Regions from separate parts of the Halobacillus sp. AWM4_238 genome, predicted to be linked through region 1. Evidence: a T-box and tRNA genes for the amino acid it is inferred to sense, from the RefSeq annotation. Region 1 holds a T-box; the other holds one or more tRNA genes.
What was found. The T-box of region 1 lies ahead of tyrS (tyrosine--tRNA ligase). A T-box ahead of a tRNA ligase gene usually reads a tRNA of that ligase, here a tRNA-Tyr.

Region 1 (14,524 bases):
CCACTCATCCAGCAAGTAAATCCCACAACAAGAGGCTTCAGTAAATTCTTTTATTTCATCAGTCAGGTTGACAATAAAATGCTCATACGTATAAGGTGATTCTGAGAAAAAATATTGGTACAGTTGGCTTTGTAGCTTTTCAACTCTCTTTTTCATGAGGGATTGGACAACCATGCGATTCACCTATCTTCCCTAACAAACGATTTGAGTACATTGTACCATTACTTTAATCATAAAAACGAGTGAAATTATGGAAAAATATATTTGTTTCTATTCGATTTAAAAATATCTTTTGTTTACCTAGAGTCCTCACACTTTTATTGTTTCTGAAAAAACTCTGAATGGAGAATAATAAGGAACTTTTCAAGAATATAAGATTAGGAACAGTACAAAGGAATGTCAGGTTTTTCTCCTATCCTCTCCAACCACTATATCATTTTCGAATTACCCCTTGACTTCCACCTCTAATAAGATTACAATATTCGTTGTGTAAAATAAATGGCAGCCTATGTGAACCACCATTGTCACCATTTTGTTCCTCTTACTTGAGGTGCATCGTGTAACTCTCTGCTGCTGGGGCGAAGGTGCATGAAAACATAATGAGCAATGACCGAAGGGACACACTGTTTTTATTTTATGCAAAATAAAATAAAAAGGAGGAAATTCCTATGGCACGTTATACAGGTCCAACCTGGAAAAAATCACGTCGTTATGGTATTTCTTTAAGCGGAACTGGTAAGGAGCTTGAAAAGCGCCCTTACGCTCCTGGACAACATGGTCCAAATCAACGTAAAAAACTATCCGAATTCGGTCTTCAACTACAAGAGAAGCAGAAGCTTCGTTTCATGTACGGTTTGACTGAGCGTCAATTCCGTCGTTTGTTTGAAGAAGCGGGTAACATGAAAGGGATCCACGGTGAAAACTTCATGATCCTTCTTGAATCCCGTTTGGATAATATCGTTTACCGTCTAGGTCTAGCTCGTACGCGCAACCAAGCTCGTCAGCTAGTTACTCACGGTCACGTAACTGTAGATGGTGGACGCGTTGATATCCCATCTTACCGCGTAGCTCCTGGTCAAATGATCAGCCTTCGTGAAAAATCTCAAAAGCTTAACGTCGTAGAAGAAGCGATCGAAGTAAACAACTTCGTACCAGAATACCTTACTTTCGACGAAGACAAGCGTGAAGGAACGTACACTCGTTTCCCTGAGCGTTCTGAGCTTCCTTCTGAAATCAACGAAGCTCTTATCGTTGAATTCTACTCTCGTTAATATCTGCTTTTGCAGATCTACAACAAAAGCACCGTTGGATTGTGTAAACAATCCAACGGTGCTTTTTTATGCAATAAAATAATGAAGGGGTCTTTTCCACCCCATATAAGCAAAGAGGCAGACCCATCAGGTCTGCCTCCTTGCTATTATTATTGGAACTTAATCAAGAAATACTTTTTCTTACCACGACGGATGATAGTAAAACGATCCTCAATACGGTCTTCCTCACTAATCGTATGTTTGAGGTCCTGATTCCGCTCTCCGTTTATATAAACGGCACCATTACCAATGTCTTCCCGAGCCTGACGCTTGGAAGAAGAAATGCCTGCAGTAACAAGAAGATCCAGCAGCTGCGGCTCTTTCTCTTCAGACGTGTAGGTAGGGACATCTTTGAACCCTTGTTCAATTTCAGCACCTGATAAAGCTTTAATATCGCCACTGAACAACGCAGCAGAAATGCGCTCGGCTTGTTTTAATGCTTCCTCATCATGGACGAGTTTGGTCATTTCTTCAGCTAGACGGCGTTGAGCCACACGTTTTTCTGGTTGATGCTCTACTTCTTTTTCCAGTTCAGCAATTTCTTCTAAACTCAGGAACGTGAAATACTTCAAGAAACGGATCACATCACGATCATCTGCGTTGATCCAGAACTGATAGAATTCGTACGGGGACGTTTTCTCTGGATCAAGCCAGATTGCTCCACCAGCTGTCTTCCCAAACTTCGACCCATCCGCTTTCGTAATCAAAGGTACAGTCAAACCATAGGCTTCCACTTCTTCTTCTCCAGCAGCTTCTCTTCTCAGCAATTCAAGCCCTGCAGTGATGTTCCCCCACTGATCGCTTCCACCAATTTGAAGTGTACAATTCTCTTTTCTATACAACTGTTGGAAATCAAGGGACTGCAAAATCATGTACGAGAATTCAGTATAACTGATGCCCTGTTCAATACGGGATTCTACGGAATCCTTTGCCAGCATATAGTTGATCCCAAAATGTTTCCCTGTATCTCGCAGGAAATCAATGATCGTCATTTGCGACAGCCACTCATGGTTATTACGGGCAACTGCTGCATTTTCTCCCTCATCAAAATTAAGGATCTTCGCTAGTTGCTCCTTGATGCTCTCACTGTACCCGTGAACGACCTCTGCGCTGTTCAGTTGTCTCTCACTAGATCGGCCACTCGGGTCACCAATCATGCCTGTGCCCCCACCCACAAGGGCAATGGGACGGTGTCCTGCTTGTTGGAATCTCTTCAACATGAGAACAGGAAGCAGATGTCCAATATGAAGGCTGTCAGCTGTCGGATCAAAGCCACAGTAAAGCGTTACTTGTGTCGTTTCCAGGTGCTTTTTCAAACCCTCTTCGTCTGTCATCTGATTGATCAAACCACGTTGTTGCAAATCCTTCAAAATATCCATTGGATCACTCCTCAATCTTTATAAGTAAACTTGTGCTAAGGTCTTAGAGATGAATTTTCTGAAAACAAAAAAGACCTCACCCCCTGTAAAAAGGGACGAGGTCTCGCGGTACCACCCTTGTTGCACACTCCTGTCATGTGCCACTCCGATCGATAACGGCATTTAACCGTCTTCTGATTGATACCAGAAGAATGCTCCAGGTCGTAATTCAAAAACAACTATGTACCGACTCTCACCCACCGCCGGCTCTCTGAAACAGGGAATTGTTTTTTACTCCAGTCCTTCCACGCACATATATTCATCTATGTATATATTTATCACAACACAAACCAAAAAGCAATAAACCAGGAGTAGAACGATATCCTATCTCCCTCCGGTGTGTTATAATATTGGTGGATTTTTTAGGAGGTATTATCATGTCTAATAAACCGGAAAACGGGCGAAATAAGCTGGATATACGTGCTTTATGGCAGAATGGCACCCTCCAGAAAAATGGCCGGATCACCTATGATGTCGTTTGGAACGTCATCTTATTTTTTATCATCATCGGTGTTATCGGGTTATTCTTCGCAGGTGGTGTAGGTGCCGGCTATTTCGCTTCTCTTGTGAAAGATGAAGAGGTTAGAAGTGAAGAGCAAATGAAAGAAACGATTTATAACTATTCAGAGACCTCGACCATGTTATTCAGTGATGAAACAGAGATCGGGGATGTCAGGTCGGACCTCTATCGTGAGGAAGTCCAATTGGATCAGGTCAGTGAAGATCTAAAAAATGCCGTCATCGCAACAGAGGATGAATATTTCGGGGAACACAAAGGTGTCGTTCCAAAAGCGGTTATGCGAGCTGTCGTTCAAGAAGTGACGAACTCCTCCGTAAAAACAGGTGGAAGTACTTTGACCCAGCAACTGGTCAAAAACCAGATCTTGACGAACGAAGTATCATTCGAGCGTAAAGCGAAAGAAATGCTCCTCGCTTTGAGGATTGAACGATTCCTAGATAAAGATGAAATTTTGGAAGCTTATTTAAACATTGTGCCTTTTGGAAGAAATGCGAATGGACAAAATGTCGCAGGTGTCCAAACAGCCGCTCAAGGGATTTTTGGTGTGGATGCTAAAGACTTGTCCTTAGCACAATCCGCTTATATTGCAGGATTGCCTCAATCCCCTTTCGGATATACCCCTTTTTATAATGACGGAACGATTAAAGAACCAGAGAATTTAGAAGCGGGAATCGACCGCATGCATGAAGTTCTGGAGCGGATGCATGAAGCCGGGTATATTACTGAGGCCGAGTATGAGGAAGCAATGAAGTTTCAGATCAATGAAGAAACACTTACAGATCCAAAAGCTACTGTCCTAGGTACTTATCCTGCGATTAACCAGGAAGTCCAAAGCAGAGCAAAAGAACTAATTAAAGAGCACTTAATGAAAGAAAACGGTCATACTGAAGAAGACCTTGAAGAAGATGAAGAACTAACAGAAGAATATGACACCATGGCAGAGCGCGAACTCTCTTCCGGCGGTTACCAGATTCATACCACACTAGACAAAGAAGTTTATGACGCTATGCAGAAAGTAAGAGACTCCTATAAGGACGGAAATTGGCCTATTGGTCAGAAAACGGCCTACGATGAAGAAGGAAAAGAAATTAAAGTAAAATCTCCCCTTCAATTAGGAAGTGTCATCATAGAAAATTCAACCGGTAGAATTCATGGTTTCATAGGCGGTTATGACTTTGAGAAAGAAAACATGAACCACGCAACTCAGGCTGCCCGCTCAAATGGTAGTACAATGAAACCATTACTAGTTTATGGTCCAAGTTTTGACATGGGAGAAGCCCAACCAGGCTCAGTCATTGCAGATGTTCCTTACAATTATGAAGCTCCACCATATAAAGAAGTAAGAAACTTTTCAAGGAATCACCGTGGTTTTGTATCTGCAAGATATGCTTTAGCCCAATCTTACAACGTACCAGCAGTAAAGCAATATAACAAAATTAAAGATAAGAACCCGGTTGAGAACTATCTTGAGAAAATGGGTATGAAAGAAAATTTATTAAAAAATGTCACAATAAATGGCAAAGTTTATAATGATTACGAAGCTGAATCCATGGCTCTTGGAGGCTTAACTAAAGGAATAACAGTAGAACAAAACGTAAATGCCTATGCGACTTTCGGAAACATGGGTAAATTCGTAGATGCATATATGATTGAAAAGATTGAAACGAAAGATGGAGAGAAAATCTACGAACATCAAGTAGAAGAAACAGAAGTATATAGCCCACAGGCCGCTTACCTAACCATTGATGTCATGCGTGATGTATTGGAATACGGAACAGGGTCAAGAGTACGCGGTATGCTATACAATCGAGGTGTTGACTGGGCTGGAAAAACTGGTACCTCCCAATCAACCCGAGACTCCTGGTTTGTAGCAACAAACCCTAATGTCACAGTCGGCATGTGGACAGGTTTCGCTGAAGGAAACATGCAGAACTTAAATTATAACCAGCGGACTCAAGGATTATGGGCAGACGTCGTCAATGCCGTCTCCGAATTACGTCCTGAACTGATGATTCCTTCTGATGATTTCCAAAGCCCTGGTGGTTTGGTGACACGTTCCTATTGCGCTACATCAGGATTGCTTGCATCAGACCTCTGTTCTTCTATCGGTCTTGCAAAGAAAGATCTATATGATGCAGACCATGCACCAACAAAAGTAGATGACAGCTTGATCAGCGGTGATTTTGTACGTGTCAAAGATCAACTTGTTGTAGCAGGTCCAAATACACCTGGCGAATTCATCATCGATGGTGGCGGGGTTACACTTGCCCCTGAATTCTTAGAAGAAAATGGATACACGAGTTCTGAAGTGTTAAGAGAACTGTTACCAAACTCAGGTGCATGGTCCAAAGTAGCTCTACCTTCAACAGAGAGTATAGGATCTACCGCCTCTTCTATTGATAATGATGGACAGGCACCCGCTCCACCAAGTTCTGTGAGCGCCAGCGGATCTTCAATTTCCTGGACACCTTCGTCCAGCAGCGATGTTGTAGGATACCGTGTCTATCGCGCTTCTACACCAGGAGGATCATTTAAGTTTGTCGGAAATACGACAGACAACTCCCTCGGTTTCTCAGGAAAAAGCGGGATCTATGCTGTAAGAGCCGTTGATTATTTCGGGGAATCTTCAGAGTTGTCCGGAACAACAACGGTAGGTAATCCTGGCGAACCCGAACCTTCTAACGATGAAGATTCTTCTACAAATGATGGTGGAGATAATTCTGAAGGTGGCGATGGTTCTTCCAACTCCAATGAAGGGGACGGAAACTCAAGTGACACAGACGAAGATGATTCTGGAGAAAGTAACTCCGGCGAAGGAAATTCTAATGATGAAGATTCAAGTGGGAACGATGATTCAGAAGACAATGGTTCCGGAGACGATGACTCAGGAGAAGACTCTGGTTCTGGAGAAAATTCAGGGGGAAATGATTCGGATTCAGAAGATGAATCCGACGCATAATAAAATCTTCACAATGATTAAAATCCGATCGGCTAGCCGGTCGGATTTTTCTATTCCCATGAAAAGTTTGTAGGGTTTCATGTATAATGGAGGAAATTAGCAAAATAATCTATTAATCTATGACAGGTGGTGGCTGAATGAATCACGAAAAAACCTATCATTACGAGGCATTTGACACAGAACATGGACCTGTCATCGTTGAAGGTCCATTGCCCTCAGAAGATCTTGAGAAGTACACATTCCACGAAGGTTTGACGGCTTTTCGTCCTCCAGAAAAGCAATTTGAGGCGATCAAAGGAATCGCAGACTTCGAAGAAGGGCGCATCATTATAGCAAGACACAATGAAGAGATTATCGGGTATGTGACCTACTTGCACCCAGATCCTCTTGAAAGATGGTCAGAAGGAAGTATGGAAGATCTCATAGAGCTTGGGGCCATAGAAGTCATTCCAAAGTTCAGAGGCTATCGGATTGGCTCACGCCTCTTAAAAGTATCTATGATGGATGAGTATATGGAAAACTACATCATCATTTCCACCGAATATTATTGGCATTGGGATCTCAAAGGAACAGGACTGAACATTTGGAATTACCGGAAAGTCATGGAAAAAATGATGGCAGCAGGCGGTCTCACTCCTTCTCCTACTGATGATCCTGAAATCATATCCCATCCAGCGAACTGTCTGATGGTGAAAATTGGCCAGCATGTTCCCGAGCAATCTGTAGAGCAATTTGATCGACTACGGTTCTTAACCAGACATCAATACCGACAGACGAGGAGGTAGTTAAATGTTAGTGGAAGAAATCATGAAAGAAAAAGTCATTACACTTTCGCCTGAAGAAACCATTGAAAAAGCACTGAAACTGCTTCACGAATATCACATTCGTCATATCCCGATAGTAAATGAAGAAAATGAAGTCATAGGAATCGTCTCTGACCGTGATGTTAGAGATGCAAGTCCTTCAATATTCGACAAGGAAACCATTCATGAAGAGCTTAAAAACCCCATACGTTCCATCATGACCTCACCCGTAACAACGGTTCACCCGCTGGACTTTGTAGAAGAAGTGGCCTCAATCTTTTATGAACAGGAAATAGCCTGCGTTCCCGTGACTAGGGATGAAAAACTGGTCGGAATCATTACTGAGAAAGATATGCTGTACACGCTCATACAACTGACCGGCACGCACGTTCAAAGTTCACAAATTGAAGTGAAAGTAGTAAACAAACCAGGAATACTCCCGCAGGTCACTCAAGTTTTTGGTAAAAGAAAAGTGAATATTAGTTCCGTCCTCATTTATCCTTATAAGCCTGACCCTAAATACAAAATCATTGTCGTAAGAATTCAGACGATGAATCCCCTGCCTACGATTGAAGACTTAAAAACCGAAGGCTACGAAGTATTATGGCCTCAAATGCCAGGGATCCCATCATGACATGTCAAGCTGGGTTTGTGTACTCCGAAGAATTTACAAACTACCGCTTTCGTGACGATCACCCTTTCAATCAACAACGTGTAGTTATGACAAAAGAGTTGTTGGAATCTGCAGGTGCGTTATCCGACAAGGACATGATTGCTCCACGTTTGGCTACTGAAAAGGAATTGGCTCTGGCGCACAGTAAAAAGTATATCGAAGCTGTCAAGAAAGCAGGGCAAGGGTTATTGACAGAAGATGAGGGGATGGAATACGGGATAGGTACTGAAGATACTCCGATTTTTAAAGGCATGCATAAAGCTTCTCAATTATTGGTCGGGAGTACCTTATCTGCTATAGATGCAGTCATGGAAGGAAAAGTACAGCACGCATTGAATCTTGGCGGTGGCTTGCACCACGGATTTGAACGTAAAGCTTCCGGGTTTTGCATCTATAACGATGGATCGGTAGGAATTAAATACATTCGAGAGAAGTATAAAGCTAAAGTCTTGTATGTAGATACCGATGCACACCACGGGGATGGTGTCCAATGGGCTTTTTATGATGATCCGAACGTATGCACTTTTTCTATACATGAAACCGGGCGCTACCTCTTCCCTGGGACTGGGAATGTAAATGAACGCGGACTCAAAGAAGGCTACGGATACTCATTCAATATACCTATTGATGCCTTTACGGAGGACGAATCTTTCTTAAATGTTTATGAATCCGCTTTCAGAGAGATTGTGGATTTCTTCAGACCAGATGTCATTGTCACTCAAAATGGCGCGGATGCCCACCATTTTGACCCTTTGACTCATTTGTGCTCTACTATGAAAATTTATGAAGCCATTCCTAAATTGGCTCATGAACTCGCTCACGAATACTGCGAAGGAAAATGGGTTGCCCTCGGAGGGGGTGGATATGACATCTGGAGAGTGGTTCCACGTGCCTGGTCACAAATCTGGAAAGTAATGAACGATCAAACTCCTTTTCAAGGACCCTTGCCAGTGGAATGGGTTCAAAAGTGGCAAAAGGAATCTCCAGTGACATTGATTGATACATGGCATGATCCCCCAGGGGCATGTAAACCCATCCCACGCCGTAAAGAAATAACAGAAAAGAATAAAAAGGTTTTAGAGAAAGCTTTACAATTAATCTACAACCAAAAAAAATTCAATTCGATGTGAATAAAAAAAAGCCACTACTTATGAAGTAGTGGCTTCTGTTAAGTAGAGGGGCTCTCATAATCCGGATCCAGGATTACAATTTCAACCCTTCGGTTCTTACTCCAATTTTCTTCCGAATCATTCGGTGCTACAGGCCTGGTTTCCCCATAAGCGACAGCAGTAAAACGCTTGGGATCTAACCCTTTAGTGTTTGCAATGATATAGCGAATGACGCTGCTTGCTCTCGCACCGGACAATTCCCAGTTTGAAGGATAACGATACGTGTTGATCTGCCGATTATCGGTATGACCTTCTACTTTGACGAAATTAGGTATCTTCGTTAACAAGGTTCCGACTTTCATTAAAAAAGGTTTAGCCCCATCCAAAATCTCAGCACGGCTCGTTTCAAACAGCAATTGTTCTTCTAATACAAGAACAACGCCCCTTTCTGTTTGAGTGGCAGCAATGATATCACTGAGCTCGTTTTCCTTTAAATATTCATCGACTTCCCGCTTCAGATTCTCAAGGTCTTCCACTTTTTCTTCTTGTTCAGTCCTATTATCCTGTTCATCCGCAGGTGTCTCAAACTCATTATTCATTTCCCCATTTTCTTGGACCTTTGTTTGTTCTGTAGGGTAATCACTTTCTACCGCGGATGGATAAAAATCAAAAATCATCCGGTTGCGAAAAGAATCAGCTATAGCCTCAAATTTAACTAGATTGATCTGGGACATGGAAAATAAAAGAATAAAAAACACCAGGACTAAGGTGATCATATCGGCATATGTAGTCATCCATTTCGGTGCACCTTCTTTTTTCCCCTTTTGCCTCCTACGCTTCATTAGCTGCTCCCCCCAGAGCTTCATCTTCTTGCTCTGTATCAGCAGATTTTTTATCATCTTTGGGTAAGAAAGCACTTAATTTTTCCTCAAGAATTTTCGGGTTTTGCCCTGACTGAACACCGATGACACCTTCAATGATGACTTGCATTGTGAAAATTTCCTGGTCGGTTTTATTTTCCAGCTTACCTGCCATCGGAATGAATACGAGGTTTGCCAGTAATGTACCGTAAAAAGTAGTCAGTAATGCGACAGCCATTTTTGGACCGAGAGTCTCTGGAGAAGAAAGAGTGTTCAACATTAGAACAAGACCAATCAAAGTACCAATCATCCCCCATGCAGGTGCGTATTCCCCTGCTTTTTCAATAATGGCTCTGCCTTTTTGATGGCGCTCTTCAACAGCCACAATCTCTGCGTTCATAATGTCGTTGATGACTTCAGGTTCTATTCCATCTACAGCAAGAAGGATTCCCTTTTTAATAAAAGGATCTTCCACTTCTTCCAATTCTGTCTCAAGAGCAAGTAAGCCTTCTCTCCTTGCTTTCTCAGATAAGCTTACGAATAAAGCAATCAACTCTCTCAAATTCATGTCATTTTTATTAAAAGCCTCTTTCATCACTCGGAAAGTCAGCTTCACTTCATTCATATTGAAGTTTACTAGAATCGCTGCTGCAAGTCCCCCAAGGACGATAAAGATCGAAGACACTTGAATAAATGACTTGAATCCTCCAAAACCAGCGTTTGCCATGATCCCAAACATGACCATGGCAAAACCGATTGTGATTCCGATGGGAGTCAATAAATCTTTTTTTGTCATTCCACTCTCTCCTCAGTTTCGAACAAGTACCTTATAGTACATATATCGGTACTATTTCTGCTGAGTTGAGTTTCTTTCGATAATTCTATGCGGTAAAATAACGTTCTGCTCTTCCACTTCTTCTTTATTCATGAACTTCGTGAGTAGACGCATAGCCACAGCACCAATATCATACATAGGCTGTACCACTGTAGATAGCGTAGGACGGACCATGGTAGCTAGACGAGTATTATCGAACCCGAAGACTTCCATATCCTCTGGAACACGAATGCCGCGGTCTTGTGCCCCGTGTATAACACCAAGAGCCATCTCATCTGAAGAAACGAAAATAGCCGTTGGCTGGCTGTCCATCTCTACAATCTGTTCAAGTGCTTCAAGTCCAGAATCGTAGGAATAATCTCCTGTAACCATCCACTTTTCTGGCTGGTCTTCACCACTTTCTTTCATGGCACGCTTGAACCCTTCTACTTTTTCAGTATTAATGACCGTATCTTCAGGTCCTGAGATAAATGCGATTTGTTTGTTGTTCTCAAGCAAAAGCTTTGTTGCATCATAAGCCGCTTCTTCATAATTAATATTTACAGATGGGGTTTCTTTTGTCTGATCCACTGTGGCAGCAAGAGCAATTGGTACAGAAGATGTTTTGAATTCACGGATGTGATCTTCTGTAATATCTCCGCCCATGAAGATCAGGCCATCTACTTGTTTCCCTAACATGGCATTGATTAAGTGAAGTTCTTTATCTTTATTCTGATCGGAGTTACTCAAAATAATATTGTAATTGTACATGGTCGCGATATCTTCAATTCCACGCGCTAGCTCGGCAAAGAAAATACTGGAGATATCAGGGATGATCACTCCAACGGTCGTTGTTTTCTTACTTGCTAATCCACGAGCAACAGCGTTCGGTCGGTACCCCAGTCTTTCAATGGCATCATGTACTTTTTTCCGGGTGGCCGGTTTTACATTCGGGTTTCCATTAACCACCCTTGATACCGTTGCCATCGAAACATTTGCCTCTCTTGCTACATCATATATTGTTACATTCATCATGCATCCTCCTTCATCAAATCCAAGCGTTCATTTTTGTTCAATAGGATAATCATACGATAAATCGCTTACCCGCGCAATATTCGTAGTTTTTCTCAGTATTATTATACCCTAAATATTATAACGGATAGCGGTTTCGCTGCAAAAGGATAAGATATAGTAAAACTCCATAAATAAGTCATCCACAGAATCGTCCTATGAGTGTTCCTGAAAAACACAAAAAAAGTTAGGCGGGGTAACCAGCCTAACTCTTTTTATCATTTGATTTGCCTACTATCGTACTCGTTACATTTGAGGCTTTAAATTACTTTTTTAATTCTTCCATGAAAGAATGGAAGGTAGGAATATCCATTTGTTGTGCTGAATCTGACAGGGCAACAGCTGGATCTGGGTGAACCTCCGCCATAACACCATCAGCACCGATGGCTAGAGCAGCTTTTGCAGCTGGAAGCAGTAGGTCACGTCGTCCGGTAGAGTGCGTGACATCCACCATGACAGGCAAGTGAGTTTCCTGCTTCAAAATTGGGACAGCAGAGATGTCAAGGGTGTTTCTTGTGGCTTTCTCGTACGTTCGAATGCCACGCTCACAGAGGATAATATTTTCGTTTCCTCTCGAGATGATGTATTCTGCTGCATTAATGAATTCAGAGATTGTAGCAGACATTCCTCTTTTTAATAGGACTGGCTTATTCACAGAACCCGCTGCTTTAAGAAGTTCAAAGTTCTGCATGTTGCGTGCTCCGATTTGAATGACATCCAAGTAATCCAACGCTTCTTCAAGATCCGCAGGGTTTACAATCTCACTGACGACTGCCAAATCTTGTTCGTCAGCTGCTTGCTTGAGCATTTTCAAACCTTCGATACCCAGACCCTGGAAGTCGTAAGGAGACGTTCTCGGTTTGAAAGCACCTCCACGCAATAGTTTAAGACCCTGGTCTTTCACAGCTTTTGCGACCGTTGACACTTGTTCATAACTTTCTACGGAACAAGGTCCCATAATGAAGGAAGGTGCTCCACTTCCTACCTTCTCTCCTTTAATTTCTACAACAGTGTCTTCAGGTTTCTTCTTCCTGGATACAAGAAGGGCTTTCCTGTGATCATCTTCTTGAAGCTCCAAGGCTGCTTTGAATATTTCTTTGAATAAGTGAACGATTGTTGAATCCTCGAAAGGACCCTTATTATGTTGAGACAGCTGATTGAGCATTGCTCTTTCCCTTACTGGATCGAAGCGGTTCATCCCTTGCTGCTCTTTGATTTGACCAATTTCCTTTACCAGATCACCGCGTTTATTGATTAAATTCAGAAGCTGTAAATTAACCTCATCTAATTGGCTACGTAATTGGTCAAGATTTTGATTACTCATTATGTTCGTCCCCCTACAAAGAATTTTAATGTTATGAAATGGATAATTACTTAAAGAATTAGGGACAATTATAGCTAATATTTAGACAGATGTCACCCCTAAGAAAAGGTTTTTATGAAATTCTTTATGTAAAAGTTTGCCTGAAAGGTGGTGAGCGAAACAAAAAAAGGCCTGTTTTTTCGCAGGCCTTGTGGAAACTATACTCCTAATAATCTTTCTTTTGTAATTGCCGAATGACTGTCATGCCAAACAGCTTCTCCTTCTTGAAATTGAATGACTTGAGGAGACTCGTGACGGATTCCTGTGAATTCAGCAATATGGTTAGATAATCCTCTTGATTCCTGTACATAAAGAATAAAGCATGGCACAGATGTCTCTTCAGCAAAACGATCGAATTGCTGCTGAGCAGCTGAACTGATCGGGCAGGTTAGACTATGTTTTAGTAAAAAAAACTCCTGATTAGCTTCCAGGGTGTTGATAAATTCGTCATTGTTTTTAATTACTTCTTTATTCAAGTTTAGTCCTCCTTCAACAGAAAAGATGAAGGTTGCCGTTCAACCTTCATCTCACTTTTCATTATAAATTAGATGATGTCGTGGAATCTTGTTGCTTTTCAAGCTCTTGTGCAGCTTCTTCAATAGCTTCTGCTACTTCTTGAGCTGCTTTTTCTGCTTCATCTTCTTCGTTAGTACGGAAGCCCTTCACTTTATCTTTTACAGCTCCACTGAACTGCTGTGATTTTTCTGTTACGTTTTTAGAAAGCTGAGAGGAAGATTCTACGGCTTTCTCTTTCCACTCCCCGCTTTTTTCATAAGCGACGTCTTTCCATTCGCCTGCACGCTCTTTCCATTCACTAGAGCTGCTGTTGATATTTTCTCTAAGTTCACGTCCGGACTTTGGTGCGAACAGTAAGGCTACGGCAGCTCCAACGAGCCCACCAATTAAGGAACCTAGTACGAAATCTTTTCCATTTCCATTTTGTTGATTTTTTTGACCCATAACTGAATTCCTCCTTAAGATTTAGTCTCTTCTTTCTTCGCTTTTTTCCATAAATTGATGGCAACTTGCCCCCATTTCATGGCTTGAGCTGCTGTATCCGTGTTATCCTGGGCTGACTGGGTTAGCCCTTTGGATACAGACCGAATGGACTGATTGAACTCTTGAACTGTGTCACCAATACCTTTGACTCCGTCTACTAAAGTATTCAACTTCTGTGACTTTTCTCCGACATCTTCAGCCAATTTATTGGTTTTATTCAAGAGCTCGGTTGTCTCTAGGGTGATTCCTTCCATTTGCTTCTCCACACCCTCAAGTGTGTCAGCAACGTTGTTCATTGTACGGCGCACGGCCGTGAGTGTCCTCGCCAGAAATATGACAAGAACAGCAAAAGCCACTGCTGCAATCAATGCAGCAATGTACAGAATAATAATCATTCCCCCTGCACACTCCTTCTTATGTAATCAACACAGTTTAGTTTATTCCCTAAACGGGCATTTCTAAACGTGGTGGCTTCTATAAATGGACTAATTCGCTATTCAATCTCCAAAATCCTTCAACATTTGGGCTATTTGTTCAAAAAAGTTTCCTTTTCCATTTTTCCTTCTATAAAAATATCTTTTTAGTAAGAGAAAAGTTCTAAACCGTTGCTTTTCCGAGACGGTTG
Region 2 (14,524 bases), 1.3 Mb from region 1:
GATTTACCACCGCTGCCGCTCTGCATTTTTTCCGCTGCTTTCAATAAGGTTTCACTCATCTTGGCTTGGAAAACCGGACTGTTCAAAGTCTCTTCTATTGTTTTTTGCAGGTGTGCACGGAATTGCTGCCCTTCCATGACGGTAACCATTTCCTTCATCATTTCAGGGTTTTTATAAAGCTCAATCATCAATTTTTGGTACTCAGCATCTTTCATCAATCCTTTCATCAGCTTTTTCTGCTGATCTTCAAGGACTTTGCTGAACTCTTGGACGAACTTCGGATCGGAGAACAACTTACTCCAGAAAGCTTTTCCTTCTTCAGAAATGAGCGTCTTTTGGACAGCTTGCGAAACAACCTCTGACTCAAGAGCCATCTGTTGCTGCATTTTCTCATCTGAAAGAACTTCAGTCATCGCTTTCTTCCCGTCGTCCGATTTCAGAATATCAACGATCATTTTTTTCGTTGTATCATAATCCGTCTGTTCACTCGCACTTGTTGCGCCGTTACAGGCAGCCAGAAGTACAAGAAGTAGGACGGGACATAAGAATCGGAGTTTGGACATTTTGCATGTCCCCTTTCTTAAGTTCTCCTTACGTTTACTATCTGCGATTCGGCAGAATTTATACGAGGAGCGGAGGAAAAAAGCTCGACTTCGTGGTAAAATACGGTGGTATAGTCTTTTGCATAGTAGGGGGAAATTTCGTGAATAGTCGTAAATGGGTAAGGTTGTTTTTAACGACCTTATGGATCGGCGGTTTGACGACGTTGATCATCAGTTTTATTTTTAAATATGATTCTTATGCTGAAGTGCTAAACCCGTTCCAATTTTTTGAGCTCTTCGGCTTGCTGTTATTTTTTGCTGGGCTAGGATTTATATTCAGCATCATTAGTCAAATGGGTTTTTTCGCCTATCTTACAGTCAATCAGTTTGGAAAAGGGATCTTTCGTTCTCTATGGACCCCGGTTCAACTGTTCTTGATCGTCTTTACGCTATTTGATCTTGTGTACTTCAGGTATCAGGCCGCAGAAGGCGCAACCATATGGCCCTTTTTATGGACAGCCTTAGGTCTCCTTGTTCTTTCCATAATCGTTGCTTATATAAAAGCAAAGGAAACAAAGTGGCACGCCTTCATTCCTGCTCTGTTTTTTATGGTCGTTGTCACGAGTGTAGAATGGGTGCCGGCCTTGAGAGCCCAGGGTAGTGATTATGTATGGCTGATGATTATTCCTTTGTTCATCTGTAATGCTTACCAATTAATTTTACTTCACCGTATAACAAACACATCTGAAAAAGCTGCCTAAAAAAAAAACCACCGCAACGAAAGAGCGGTGGTTTTTTTTTGTTGGGCTATTGAATTTGAGTGGTTTCTGATTCTCCACCACTGACAAGTTCAGAAATGTTTACGAGTTTCAATCCTTTTTGTTTCAAACCCGGCAAGATGACTTCCAGGGCTTTCGCCGTTTGCTTCACCGAGTCAGATGCATGCATCAGTATGATATCTCCTTCTGAACCTTCATTAAGGACGGTATCAATGATGGTGTTCGTACCTGGATTTTCCCAGTCTCGAGGATTAATGCTCCATTGAACGGCTTGCATCCCTTCCTTTTCAATCATTTTCAAAACCTCTTTGTTCATATGGCCATGGGGAGGCCGGATCCATTTGATTTCTTCAAAACCTAACTTTTTAAATGCCTCTCTGGCATGATTCATGTCTTGTTTCACTTGTGCAGGCTTTTGTTCAAGGTAACTTTCGTATTTGTATCCCATCATCCCAATTTCATGCTTCCCCTCATGAATGGCTTTGACGATATCAGGGTGACGCTCGGCCCATTCCCCACTAAGAAAAAAAGTCGCCTGGGCCTGGTTGGCTTCCAGCTGCTTCAAAACGTCGTGAACTTTTTCTGTCCCCCAGCTTATATTAAATGTCAGTGCAACGTACGAATTTTTATCGCTTCCTTGTGTCAAAGCGCGAGGTTCTCCTTCATTTGAAAAGACGGGGAGTTGACTCCACTGTCCGATCCACAAGAAGAGGGCGCAAAAAAAGGCTAAAGCTACTACAACTCCATAGCGTTTGATCCGCTCAATTTTCCAAGTGTAGAAACTCATTGCACGATTCACCTTCCTTCCAATATGTTCTATACATATGAAAAAAAGGACAACCTATGCTAAAAACACAAGAATTAGGGTAAAAATAAAGAGAGTTGTTTAAGGGAGGTCCTTTAAGGTGCATGGTTTAATGATTAATGAACAGGAACGTCGTGAAATTGAGTATTTGTTAAAAAGAGAGATGGAAGAGATCACGTTTGACCTAGGAGACCACAGAATCGACCAAGGACTAAAAAGAGCGATGGAAGAAAGGTATGAAGTTCTTTTTCAAATCTTCCGGAGATTTGCAACGAGAGAAGAATGTCTACAATATATGCCGAGGAAGAAGAAACAAAATTAATGCTTTACTCACTTCAGCTTATCCATAATATTAAAGATACACTAGTGAGCCCTGAATGATTATCAGGGCTTTTCTTATGTGCTCTTTCTTTTTAATATAACTTTTTTAAATGAATTTCAAAAAAACCATTGCTTTTCTTTTTTAGTCTATGCTATATTATTAAACGTTGTCGGAAAACAAAACAACGCAGCAGAAACTAACAAAAATTCTTTCGAGAAAGTTATTGACACTGCAAGGCAGACATGATAAATTATTAAATGTCGCCAAAACGACATCAAAAAAACTTCACAAAAAAGTTGTTGACACAAACAACTGAAAGTGATAAACTAGTAAAGTCGCTGATGAAGCGGCTGGATAGAAATTTGATCTTTGAAAACTGAACGAACCAACCAGTACGTCAAAACATTTCTTCTTTATAGAAGAAATTTGAAACAAGCACATTCGGTGTGCAAATGAGCAAGTCAAACTTAACTTTTATGGAGAGTTTGATCCTGGCTCAGGACGAACGCTGGCGGCGTGCCTAATACATGCAAGTCGAGCGCGGGAAGCGAGTGGATCCCTTCGGGGTGAAGCTCGTGGAACGAGCGGCGGACGGGTGAGTAACACGTGGGCAACCTGCCTGTAAGATCGGAATAACCCCGGGAAACCGGGGCTAATGCCGGGTAATACTTTCTTTCGCATGAAGGAAAGTTGAAAGATGGCTTCTTGCTATCACTTACAGATGGGCCCGCGGCGCATTAGCTAGTTGGTGAGGTAACGGCTCACCAAGGCGACGATGCGTAGCCGACCTGAGAGGGTGATCGGCCACACTGGGACTGAGACACGGCCCAGACTCCTACGGGAGGCAGCAGTAGGGAATCTTCCGCAATGGACGAAAGTCTGACGGAGCAACGCCGCGTGAACGATGAAGGTCTTCGGATCGTAAAGTTCTGTTGTTAGGGAAGAACAAGTACCGTGCGAATAGAACGGTACCTTGACGGTACCTAACGAGGAAGCCCCGGCTAACTACGTGCCAGCAGCCGCGGTAATACGTAGGGGGCAAGCGTTGTCCGGAATTATTGGGCGTAAAGCGCGCGCAGGCGGTTCCTTAAGTCTGATGTGAAAGCCCACGGCTCAACCGTGGAGGGTCATTGGAAACTGGGGAACTTGAGGACAGAAGAGGAGAGTGGAATTCCACGTGTAGCGGTGAAATGCGTAGATATGTGGAGGAACACCAGTGGCGAAGGCGACTCTCTGGTCTGTTTCTGACGCTGAGGTGCGAAAGCGTGGGTAGCAAACAGGATTAGATACCCTGGTAGTCCACGCCGTAAACGATGAGTGCTAGGTGTTAGGGGGCTTCCACCCCTTAGTGCTGAAGTTAACGCATTAAGCACTCCGCCTGGGGAGTACGGCCGCAAGGCTGAAACTCAAAGGAATTGACGGGGGCCCGCACAAGCGGTGGAGCATGTGGTTTAATTCGAAGCAACGCGAAGAACCTTACCAGGTCTTGACATCCTTGGACAACCCTAGAGATAGGGCTTTCCCTTCGGGGACCAAGTGACAGGTGGTGCATGGTTGTCGTCAGCTCGTGTCGTGAGATGTTGGGTTAAGTCCCGCAACGAGCGCAACCCCTAATCTTAGTTGCCAGCATTTAGTTGGGCACTCTAAGGTGACTGCCGGTGACAAACCGGAGGAAGGCGGGGATGACGTCAAATCATCATGCCCCTTATGACCTGGGCTACACACGTGCTACAATGGATGGTACAAAGGGCAGCGAAGCCGCGAGGTGTAGCAAATCCCATAAAACCATTCTCAGTTCGGATTGCAGGCTGCAACTCGCCTGCATGAAGCCGGAATCGCTAGTAATCGCGGATCAGCATGCCGCGGTGAATACGTTCCCGGGCCTTGTACACACCGCCCGTCACACCACGAGAGTTGGCAACACCCGAAGTCGGTGAGGTAACCTTTTTGGAGCCAGCCGCCGAAGGTGGGGCCAATGATTGGGGTGAAGTCGTAACAAGGTAGCCGTATCGGAAGGTGCGGCTGGATCACCTCCTTTCTAAGGATATAACGGAAACGTACTGTGTTGGTTGTTCAGTTTTGAGAGATCAAACTATGAAAATATGATCTTCCTTTAATTGGATGGGCCTGTAGCTCAGTTGGTCAGAGCGCACGCCTGATAAGCGTGAGGTCGGTGGTTCAAGTCCACTCAGGCCCACCATTCAAAAAGGGGCCTTAGCTCAGCTGGGAGAGCGCCTGCTTTGCACGCAGGAGGTCAGCGGTTCGATCCCGCTAGGCTCCACCATTTAAATGTTACACCAAAACACAAGAAATCATTTTGTGTTTTATATTCAACCCTGAATAAGGGCGTGAACCTTGAAAACTGGATAAGGAATCATTGTATTCATCTAACGATGAGACATTTGATGACAAGACATCTAATTGAAATTGTAAACGTCTTTTCACGACGATAGTTAAGTGAATAAGGGCGCACGGTGGATGCCTTGGTACTAGGAGCCGATGAAGGACGGGACTAACACCGATATGCTCCGGCGAGCCGTAAGTAGGCTTTGACCCGGAGATTTCCGAATGGGGAAACCCACTGTTCGTAATGGAACAGTATCCTATACTGAATACATAGGTATAGGCAGGCACACCCGGGGAACTGAAACATCTAAGTACCCGGAGGAAGAGAAAGCAAACGCGATTTCCTGAGTAGCGGCGAGCGAAACGGAATCAGCCCAAACCAGAAAGCTTGCTTTCTGGGGTTGTAGGACACTCCATTGGAGTTATCAAGGAGGAAGATAGACGAATCGACCTGGAAAGGTCAGCCAGAGCAGGTAACAGCCCTGTAGTCGAAATCTTTCTCCCTCCGGAGTGGATCCTGAGTACGGCGGAACACGAGGAATTCCGTCGGAATCCGGGAGGACCATCTCCCAAGGCTAAATACTCCCTAGTGACCGATAGTGAACCAGTACCGTGAGGGAAAGGTGAAAAGCACCCCGGAAGGGGAGTGAAAGAGAACCTGAAACCGTGTGCCTACAAGTAGTCGGAGCCCGTTAATGGGTGACGGCGTGCCTTTTGTAGAATGAACCGGCGAGTTACGACCGTATGCGAGGTTAAGCAGTAGAAGCGGAGCCGCAGCGAAAGCGAGTCTGAATAGGGCGAGTGAGTATGCGGTCGTAGACCCGAAACCGTGTGATCTACCCATGTCCAGGGTGAAGGTCAGGTAACACTGACTGGAGGCCCGAACCCACGTAAGTTGAAAATTACGGGGATGAGGTGTGGGTAGGGGTGAAATGCCAATCGAACACGGAGATAGCTGGTTCTCTCCGAAATAGCTTTAGGGCTAGCCTCAGAATAGAAAGTCATGGAGGTAGAGCACTGATTGGACGAGGGGCCCCTATCGGGTTACCGAATTCAGTCAAACTCCGAATGCCATAGACTTTGTTCTGGGAGTCAGACCGTGGGTGATAAGGTTCATGGTCGAGAGGGAAACAGCCCAGACCGCCAGCTAAGGTCCCAAAGTGTGTGTTAAGTGGAAAAGGATGTGGAGTTGCTTAGACAACCAGGATGTTGGCTTAGAAGCAGCCATCATTCAAAGAGTGCGTAATAGCTCACTGGTCGAGTGACTCTGCGCCGAAAATGTACCGGGGCTAAACACACCACCGAAGCTGCGGATTGATCTTATGATCAGTGGTAGGAGAGCGTTCTAAGGGCCGTGAAGTCAGACCGTAAGGACTGGTGGAGCGCTTAGAAGTGAGAATGCCGGTATGAGTAGCGAAAAAAGAGTGAGAATCTCTTTCACCGAATGCCTAAGGTTTCCTGAGGAAGGCTCGTCCTCTCAGGGTTAGTCGGGACCTAAGCCGAGGCCGAAAGGCGTAGGCGATGGACAACAGGTTGATATTCCTGTACCACCTCCTTTCCGTTTGAACGACGGGGGGACGCAGGAGGATAAGGAGAGCGCGCCACTGGATGTGCGCGTCCAAGCAGTGAGACGGTCGGATAGGCAAATCCGTCCGGCAACGTCAAGCTGTGATGGGGAGGGAAATAAAGTACCGAAGCTCCTGAGTTCACACTGCCAAGAAAATCCTCTAGTGAGGAAAGAGGTGCCCGTACCGCAAACCGACACAGGTAGGCGAGGAGAGGATCCTAAGGTGAGCGGGAGAACTCTCGTTAAGGAACTCGGCAAAATGACCCCGTAACTTCGGGAGAAGGGGTGCTCCTCTGCCGAGGAGCCGCAGTGAAAAGGCCCAAGCGACTGTTTACCAAAAACACAGGTCTCTGCGAAGCCGTAAGGCGAAGTATAGGGGCTGACACCTGCCCGGTGCTGGAAGGTTAAGGGGATGCGTTAGCTTATGCGAAGCGTTGAACCGAAGCCCCAGTAAACGGCGGCCGTAACTATAACGGTCCTAAGGTAGCGAAATTCCTTGTCGGGTAAGTTCCGACCCGCACGAAAGGTGCAACGACTTGGGCACTGTCTCAACGAGAGACCCGGTGAAATTATACTATGTGTGAAGATGCACATTACCCGCGACAGGACGGAAAGACCCCGTGGAGCTTTACTGTAGCCTGATATTGAATGTTGGTACAGCTTGTACAGGATAGGTAGGAGCCTTGGAAGCCGGAGCGCTAGCTTCGGTGGAGGCGCTGGTGGGATACTACCCTGGCTGTACGGACATTCTAACCCAGGACCGTGATCCGGTCCGGAGACAGTGTCAGGTGGGCAGTTTGACTGGGGCGGTCGCCTCCCAAAAGGTAACGGAGGCGCCCAAAGGTTCCCTCAGAATGGTTGGAAATCATTCGCAGAGTGTAAAGGCACAAGGGAGCTTGACTGCGAGACCTACAAGTCGAGCAGGGACGAAAGTCGGGCTTAGTGATCCGGCGGTTCCGCATGGAAGGGCCGTCGCTCAACGGATAAAAGCTACCCCGGGGATAACAGGCTTATCTCCCCCAAGAGTCCACATCGACGGGGAGGTTTGGCACCTCGATGTCGGCTCATCGCATCCTGGGGCTGTAGTCGGTCCCAAGGGTTGGGCTGTTCGCCCATTAAAGCGGTACGCGAGCTGGGTTCAGAACGTCGTGAGACAGTTCGGTCCCTATCCGTCGTGGGCGTTGGAAATTTGAAAGGAGCTGTCCTTAGTACGAGAGGACCGGGATGGACACACCGCTGGTGTACCAGTTGTTCCGCCAGGAGCATCGCTGGGTAGCTACGTGTGGTCGGGATAAGTGCTGAAAGCATCTAAGCATGAAGCCCCCCTTGAGATGAGATTTCCCTTACCTATAAGGTAATAAGATCCCTCAGAGACGATGAGGTTGATAGGTCCGAGGTGGAAGCGTGGTGACACGTGGAGCTGACGGATACTAATGGATCGATGACTTATCTATCTGATTTCAATCAGTCGTGAAAAGTGTTTCTTTTTCAAAAAAGATGTTTCCTTATCCAGTTTTGAGGGTTTACCTCAAACTTTATATTGATGTGGTGGTGAAGGCGAAGAGGTCACACCTGTTCCCATGCCGAACACAGCAGTTAAGCTCTTCAGCGCCGATGGTAGTCGGGTTTACCCCCGTGAGAGTAGGACGCCGCCACATTGATTCTCTTTCCTTATTAATGCTTTTGATGAATGACATTATTCCAACGTAGCTCAGTGGTAGAGCAATCGGCTGTTAACCGATCGGTCGTAGGTTCGAATCCTACCGTTGGAGCCACTTGCTTCCATAGCTCAGTGGTAGAGCACTTCCATGGTAAGGAAGGGGTCGCCGGTTCAAATCCGGCTGGAAGCTCTGAGAAACAAACATGCACATGGCCCGTTGGTCAAGTGGTTAAGACACCGCCCTTTCACGGCGGTAACACGGGTTCGAATCCCGTACGGGTCACCACTTATCGGAGGATTAGCTCAGCTGGGAGAGCACTTGCCTTACAAGCAAGGGGTCGCAGGTTCGAACCCTGCATCCTCCACCATTAATTTCATATGCCGGCCTAGCTCAACTGGCAGAGCAACTGATTTGTAATCAGTAGGTTGGGGGTTCAAGTCCTCTGGCCGGCACCACTTATTTAGTCAAAGTGGAGGGATAGCGAAGTTGGCCAAACGCGGCGGACTGTAAATCCGCTCCCATCGGGTTCGTAGGTTCGAGTCCTACTCCCTCCACCATTTTTTTCTTTGACTATAACGGCTGACATCCTTGATCAGCTATTTTTTATGAAAATTAACATTCCTTGTATAATGATCTTTAGATGGTTCATACTATTTTTGTAACTGTTGGGCCATAGCCAAGCGGTAAGGCAACGGTTTTTGGTACCGTCATGCGCTGGTTCGAATCCAGCTGGCCCAGCCATTTTCTAAAAGATGTTATACTGGATATAATAATGTGAGCCATTAGCTCATCTGGTAGAGAAGGCGTAAACCTCATTGAATCTTCTTCCTTGTAGGCTTTGCGAGGAGCGTATGCTTCACCGAGAAATCTATCAACGTAACGAGCACATTGCTTACAAAATAATGAGCATTATGTTTTCATATGAGCCATTAGCTCAGCTGGTAGAGCATCTGACTTTTAATCAGAGGGTCGAAGGTTCGAATCCTTCATGGCTCATCTTTCAATTTTATATGCGGGAGTAGTTCAGTGGTAGAACACCACCTTGCCAAGGTGGGGGTCGCGGGTTCGAATCCCGTCTCCCGCTCCATATGGGGCCTTAGCTCAGCTGGGAGAGCGCCTGCTTTGCACGCAGGAGGTCAGCGGTTCGATCCCGCTAGGCTCCACTCTATGAACCTGACATCAACTTTGATGTCAGGTTTTTTTGTTCATCTGAGCTCTTATCCACCATTCTGTCGGTGGTAAGAATCGATGTAGGATATTGCTTGTTTATCGACCTCCATCCAAGTAAAGATGGAAGTAGAATGCGATTGTTTTTCACGCACAAACGACCGACTAATATATGGAAAAATATACTGAACCTTGTAAACATGCATGATTACATACGTTTTCATACTCTATCTCGTATATATATGCACAAACATGTCCAGTTGAGTCATTCTAGGAAAAACGGATACAATGATAAGTAGAGAAAAAAGGAGGAACTTTGATGAATAAACAGCTTTCAGTTATCGGTGTACCTATGGATCTTGGACAGATGCGTCGAGGCGTAGATATGGGACCGAGTGCTATTCGTTATGCAGGTATGGTTGAACGTCTAGAGCAATTGAAATATAACATTGAAGATCTAGGGGACATTGAGATTCCTCGTCCGAAACACAATACAGATGAGAAGCAGGATAACTTACGTAACTTAAATGAAATCGCTGAAGGAAGCCGCCGACTTGCTAAAGCGGTTGATGAAGTTGTAGAAAATAAGCGTTTCCCACTTGTGCTTGGGGGAGATCATAGTATCGCAATGGGGACTCTTGCGGGAGTTGCGAAACATTATGAGAATCTCGGAGTCATCTGGTACGATGCTCATGGTGATTTAAACACAGCCGACAGCTCTCCATCTGGAAACATTCATGGGATGCCGCTTGCTGTAAGTTTGGGGGTCGGCCATGAGAAACTGACCAGCATTCATGATTATGAGCCGAAGATTAAACCAGAAAATATCGTGATTATTGGAGCTCGTTCTTTAGATGAAGGAGAAAGAGTCCTTATTGAAGAGAAGGGTATCAAAGTTTATACCATGCACGAAGTTGATCGTATGGGAATGACACAAGTGATGGAGGAGACGGTTGATTACTTGAAGGACCGTACGGATGGTGTTCATTTAAGTCTGGACCTTGATGGACTGGACCCTAATGAAGCCCCTGGCGTGGGAACCCCTGTTATGGGTGGTTTAAGCTATCGTGAGAGCCATCTTGCCATGGAGATGCTTCATCAATCAGGAATGATCACATCCGCGGAATTCGTAGAAGTGAATCCGATTCTCGATGAAAAAAATAAAACCGCTAGCGTAGCGGTAGGTTTAATGGGTTCTCTATTTGGTGAGAGCTTAAAATAAAATGGACAACTCTAGCAGTAACCCGCTTTTTGCAAGGTGGGTTGCTGTTTTTTATAGGTTATTTCATCGTATTCATTCAACAAGCGATCCAGTTTTACACTGATTCGTACGACTTCTGGCGAGCTTAATTGATGGAGACCGGCTAAACGAATCATTTCCCCACGACAAGCTTCGATTTCCTTCTTCAAAGCGGTCACTTGCGTCATTTTTTTATCCTCCTAAGAAATTTTTTACATTTACAGCTTTATAACCGATACTAAAAAAAGTTAAACTTATATTAGCTAAAAAATATCAAATTTATGAAACTTTGAGGCGAGGTCATCCGTAAAGGTTATCGACCGCACGTATAGCGGAGGTATAGTAGATGGAAACCATGATTAAGCAAAAAATAAAAGAGGTAAAAAAAGGGAACCAATCCGCATTTGAAGACATTGTATCTTTTTATCAGAACAAAGTTTTTCATATTTGCCTGCGAATGGTTGGGAACTCGTATGAAGCTGAAGATCTGGCTCAGGAAGCTTTTATCAGAGCCTACACAAACCTCCATACCTTTGATGAGAAAAGGAAATTCTCAACTTGGCTGTATCGGATAGCAACGAACTTGTCGATCGACCGGATCCGTAAAAAAAAGCCTGACTATCATCTGGATGCAGAAGTGAAGGGGACGGAAGGGTTAGACATGTATTCGCAACTAGCTGCAGATCAAGCTCTCCCTGAAGAAGAAGTGGAAAGTCTTGAATTGCAGACGTACATTCACAAGGAAATACTAGCGCTGCCGCCCAAATATCGTAGTGTAATCGTGCTTCGATATTTAGATGAGCTTGCTCTTCAAGAGATCGCGGAAGTTCTCGATATTCCTGTGGGAACAGTCAAGACGAGGGTCCATCGAGGTAGAGAGGCTTTAAGAAAAAGGCTTCGACATGTGTGAAGGAGTTGAGAGGGAATGAATTGCAAGAGAGAAGCAATTGAACTCATGCATAAGTATTTAGATGGAGAATTATATAAAGAAGAAGAGAGACGACTGAGAGATCATTTACAAAGCTGCCAATCCTGTCAGAACCACTTTCATGAATTAAAAAGGACGACGACACTGATTAAGAATACGACACCTGTTTCTGCGCCGCCACGTTTTACTGCCAATGTGATGGCGAATCTGCCAAAAGAGAAAAAAAGGAAGAACTATATCCGTAAGCTTCAGAAGCATCCTTTGCTCACAGCTGCTGCCGTCTTTTTCATATTGATGTTTGGTGGCATATTCACCGAATGGAATCAGGACCAACAAGTGACGGTTTCCAAGCAAGAGAATCTGGAAATACGAGATCATACGGTCATTGTCCCTGAAGGGGTTACGGTTGAAGGCGATCTTGTCGTTAGAAATGGAGATTTGAGAATTGATGGGAAGGTCGATGGAGATATCACCCTGATCAATGGAGACATCCTCAATGATTCTTCTGAACAAGTGGAACCGGGTGATGAGCTTGACCGCAACAATCTTCGGGCTTATTCTGGCGAACTGACAGAAGTCAACGAGGTTTACGAATGGATTTGGTATCATACGAAAAAGACCTTCGAAGCAATCTTCTCATTTCAATCGGATTAGTTAAGCAAGGAGGCGTAGGCTTCCTTGCTTTCTTTTTTTGAAAAGGAAGGACCGAAAGTTCGTCTGAAAAAATTAAAAAGTAGGGAACCGTATGGGGGTTTGGGCAGAACGGTATGTTCTCCATATATACAGGAAAGGTTATGTGATATAATGGTAAATGTGAATTTTTAAGGTTTATTTTATCTAAAAGGAAGTGTAGGCATGCTTGATGGGGGATTGGATGTTTTAGATTATTTTTTGATTACCGTGGATATCGCCCTTGTCTGGTTTGTTGTATATAAATTAATCATGCTGATCCAGGGTACGAAAGCCGTTCAGCTTTTAAAAGGTATTTTCGTTATTCTGGGAATATGGTTATTGAGTAATTTATTTGGACTGACCACATTAAGGTGGCTGATGTCACAAGCGATTACGTGGGGTTTCCTCGCGATTATCATCTTGTTCCAGCCTGAACTCAGGAGAGCTTTAGAACAACTGGGACGAGGAAGTTTCTTCAGCAGGAATACTTCAGAAGAAGAAGACACCGAGAAAACGTTACAGGCGATCATAAAGTCTTGTAACTATATGGCTAAACGCCGAATCGGTGCATTGATCACCATAGAACGTGATACTGGTATGGGAGATTACGTGGAGACAGGCATCCGCGTCGGCGGACATTTGTCGAACGAGCTGCTTACCAATATTTTCATACCGAACACACCTCTCCATGATGGAGCGGTCATACTTAAGAACGATGAAATCGTCGCTGCTGCCTGTTATCTTCCGCTTTCGGAGAGTCCTTTCATTTCGAAAGAACTCGGGACGAGACACAGAGCAGCCATGGGAATCAGTGAAGTGACGGATGCTCTAACCATCGTTGTATCAGAGGAGACAGGAGCTATTTCCTGTACCAAGAACGGGGAATTGCATCGAGATCTTGATCAAGTAAAGTTAGAAGAAATATTGCGTACTGAATTGGATTACTCCGCCCCTGCGGTGAAAAGTTGGAACTGGAGGGGGAAGAAAAATGGATAATTGGTTCAAGAGTATTTGGTTTATAAGGATTATATCCCTTATGCTTGCTGGACTTCTATGGGTGACAGTCAATGTAGACAACAATATGGATTCTGATTCTTTATTCTTTAATCAGTCGTCTTCTGACATGGAAGTTATGGAAAACATTCCATTGGAAATCAGGTTCGATAGTGAAGAATATGTAGTAAGTGGAATTCCTCAAGAAGTATCGGTTTCTGTTGAGGGGCCGACCTCTGCTGTCGCTCCCGTTTCCCGGCAGAAGAACTTTACGGTTTTTGTAGATTTGAACGGGCTCGGTCCGGGTACACATGAGGTGTCTTTACAACACTCAGGCATATCCAACCAGCTTGCGGTCACTCTTGATCCTAAAATCATCGAAGTGACGATTGAGGAAAAAATAACAGAGAATTATGAAGTAAACATTGATTATATCAATCAAACGAATTTAGACAGTACGCTCGAACTCGGTGAACCACAGGTAGACCCTTCACAAGTTTCGATTACGGGGGCATCCTCGGTTATTGATCGTGTAGCCTCTGTGAAAGCAATCATTGATGTCGGAGGGGCCACGGAGTCGATTGAAGCACAGGAAGCTCCGGTCAAAGTTTACGATAATCAGGGGAATGAGCTGAATGTCCTCGTAGATCCAACGACTGTGAATGTATCTGTACCGATATCCTCCCGGACGAAAAGCGTCCCGATCAATGTTGCTGCCCGTGGAGGGAATACGGAAGGCGTACTCATTGAATCCGTCAGTACGGAAACAGAAGAAGTCATCATTTCCGGACCGAAAGAAGTGCTGGATGGCATTAATGAGCTTCCAGAAGTCCCTGTTGATGTATCAGAAGTGACAGAAGATCAAACCGTAGAAGTCGATATACCGCTTCCTGAAGGAGTAACTTCTGTTCAACCTGAAACGATTGAAGTGGATATTGAAGTTGTTGAAGGTGAAGCAGAAGAAGAAAGCAGCACAGAGCAACCTTAACGAATCAATGGTTGAAACATAGATCGATGGAAAGCATAGAAAGAGAGGTCAGATGATTATGGGTAAATATTTTGGAACGGATGGCGTACGAGGAGTCGCAAATAAGGAATTGACACCGGAGCTTGCATTCAAACTTGGGCGTTACGGCGGTTATGTCGTAACTAAAGGTGTCGAGCGTCCGAAAGTTTTAATTGGACGTGACACAAGGATTTCAGGTGAGATGCTCGAAGGTGCATTGGCTGCCGGGTTACTGTCGATTGGAGCAGAGGTTATGCGACTTGGTGTCATCTCTACACCAGGCGTAGCTTTTTTGACGAAAGCACTACAAGCAGAAGCAGGAATTATGATATCAGCTTCCCACAACCCTGTTGAGGATAATGGAATCAAGTTCTTCGGTCCAGATGGCTTTAAATTGACCGATGATCAAGAACAGGAAATTGAAGCATTGATTGACGCAGAGCAAGATGACCTTCCGAGACCTTCAGGATCGGACCTTGGTCAAAGCAATGACTAC

Region 2: it encodes a tRNA-Tyr, which carries the amino acid that the T-box ahead of tyrS (tyrosine--tRNA ligase) is inferred to sense. The anticodon was not compared.

Annotation. Positions count from the first base shown of each region.
Region 1 is NZ_JBSWSY010000002.1:1,901,759-1,916,282, forward strand. Features, by position in the region: gene ACXACN_RS09810 (sensor domain-containing diguanylate cyclase) at 1-174, opposite strand, end outside; gene rpsD (30S ribosomal protein S4) at 669-1,271, shown strand; gene tyrS (tyrosine--tRNA ligase) at 1,421-2,689, opposite strand; T-box leader at 2,778-2,985, opposite strand; gene ACXACN_RS09825 (transglycosylase domain-containing protein) at 3,106-6,207, shown strand; gene ACXACN_RS09830 (GNAT family N-acetyltransferase) at 6,345-6,992, shown strand; gene ACXACN_RS09835 (acetoin utilization AcuB family protein) at 6,997-7,644, shown strand; gene ACXACN_RS09840 (acetoin utilization protein AcuC) at 7,641-8,813, shown strand; gene motS (flagellar motor protein MotS) at 8,852-9,634, opposite strand; gene motP (flagellar motor protein MotP) at 9,624-10,448, opposite strand; gene ccpA (catabolite control protein A) at 10,500-11,498, opposite strand; gene ACXACN_RS09860 (bifunctional 3-deoxy-7-phosphoheptulonate synthase/chorismate mutase) at 11,803-12,861, opposite strand; gene ytxJ (bacillithiol system redox-active protein YtxJ) at 13,059-13,376, opposite strand; gene ACXACN_RS09870 (YtxH domain-containing protein) at 13,438-13,860, opposite strand; gene ACXACN_RS09875 (DUF948 domain-containing protein) at 13,875-14,294, opposite strand.
Region 2 is NZ_JBSWSY010000002.1:3,190,619-3,205,142, forward strand. Features, by position in the region: gene gerD (spore germination lipoprotein GerD) at 1-563, opposite strand, end outside; gene ACXACN_RS15895 (KinB-signaling pathway activation protein) at 704-1,303, shown strand; gene pdaB (polysaccharide deacetylase family sporulation protein PdaB) at 1,350-2,108, opposite strand; gene ACXACN_RS15905 (hypothetical protein) at 2,227-2,448, shown strand; rRNA gene ACXACN_RS15910 (16S ribosomal RNA) at 2,922-4,486, shown strand; tRNA gene ACXACN_RS15915 (tRNA-Ile) at 4,572-4,648, shown strand; tRNA gene ACXACN_RS15920 (tRNA-Ala) at 4,657-4,732, shown strand; rRNA gene ACXACN_RS15925 (23S ribosomal RNA) at 4,900-7,815, shown strand; rRNA gene rrf (5S ribosomal RNA) at 7,906-8,019, shown strand; tRNA gene ACXACN_RS15935 (tRNA-Asn) at 8,062-8,136, shown strand; tRNA gene ACXACN_RS15940 (tRNA-Thr) at 8,140-8,211, shown strand; tRNA gene ACXACN_RS15945 (tRNA-Glu) at 8,233-8,307, shown strand; tRNA gene ACXACN_RS15950 (tRNA-Val) at 8,314-8,389, shown strand; tRNA gene ACXACN_RS15955 (tRNA-Thr) at 8,402-8,477, shown strand; tRNA gene ACXACN_RS15960 (tRNA-Tyr) at 8,494-8,579, shown strand; tRNA gene ACXACN_RS15965 (tRNA-Gln) at 8,689-8,763, shown strand; tRNA gene ACXACN_RS15970 (tRNA-Lys) at 8,946-9,018, shown strand; tRNA gene ACXACN_RS15975 (tRNA-Gly) at 9,035-9,109, shown strand; tRNA gene ACXACN_RS15980 (tRNA-Ala) at 9,113-9,185, shown strand; gene rocF (arginase) at 9,509-10,411, shown strand; gene ACXACN_RS15990 (Spo0E family sporulation regulatory protein-aspartic acid phosphatase) at 10,423-10,617, opposite strand; gene sigW (RNA polymerase sigma factor SigW) at 10,776-11,339, shown strand; gene ACXACN_RS16000 (zf-HC2 domain-containing protein) at 11,355-12,011, shown strand; gene cdaA (diadenylate cyclase CdaA) at 12,213-13,025, shown strand; gene ACXACN_RS16010 (CdaR family protein) at 13,018-14,010, shown strand; gene glmM (phosphoglucosamine mutase) at 14,069-14,524, shown strand, end outside.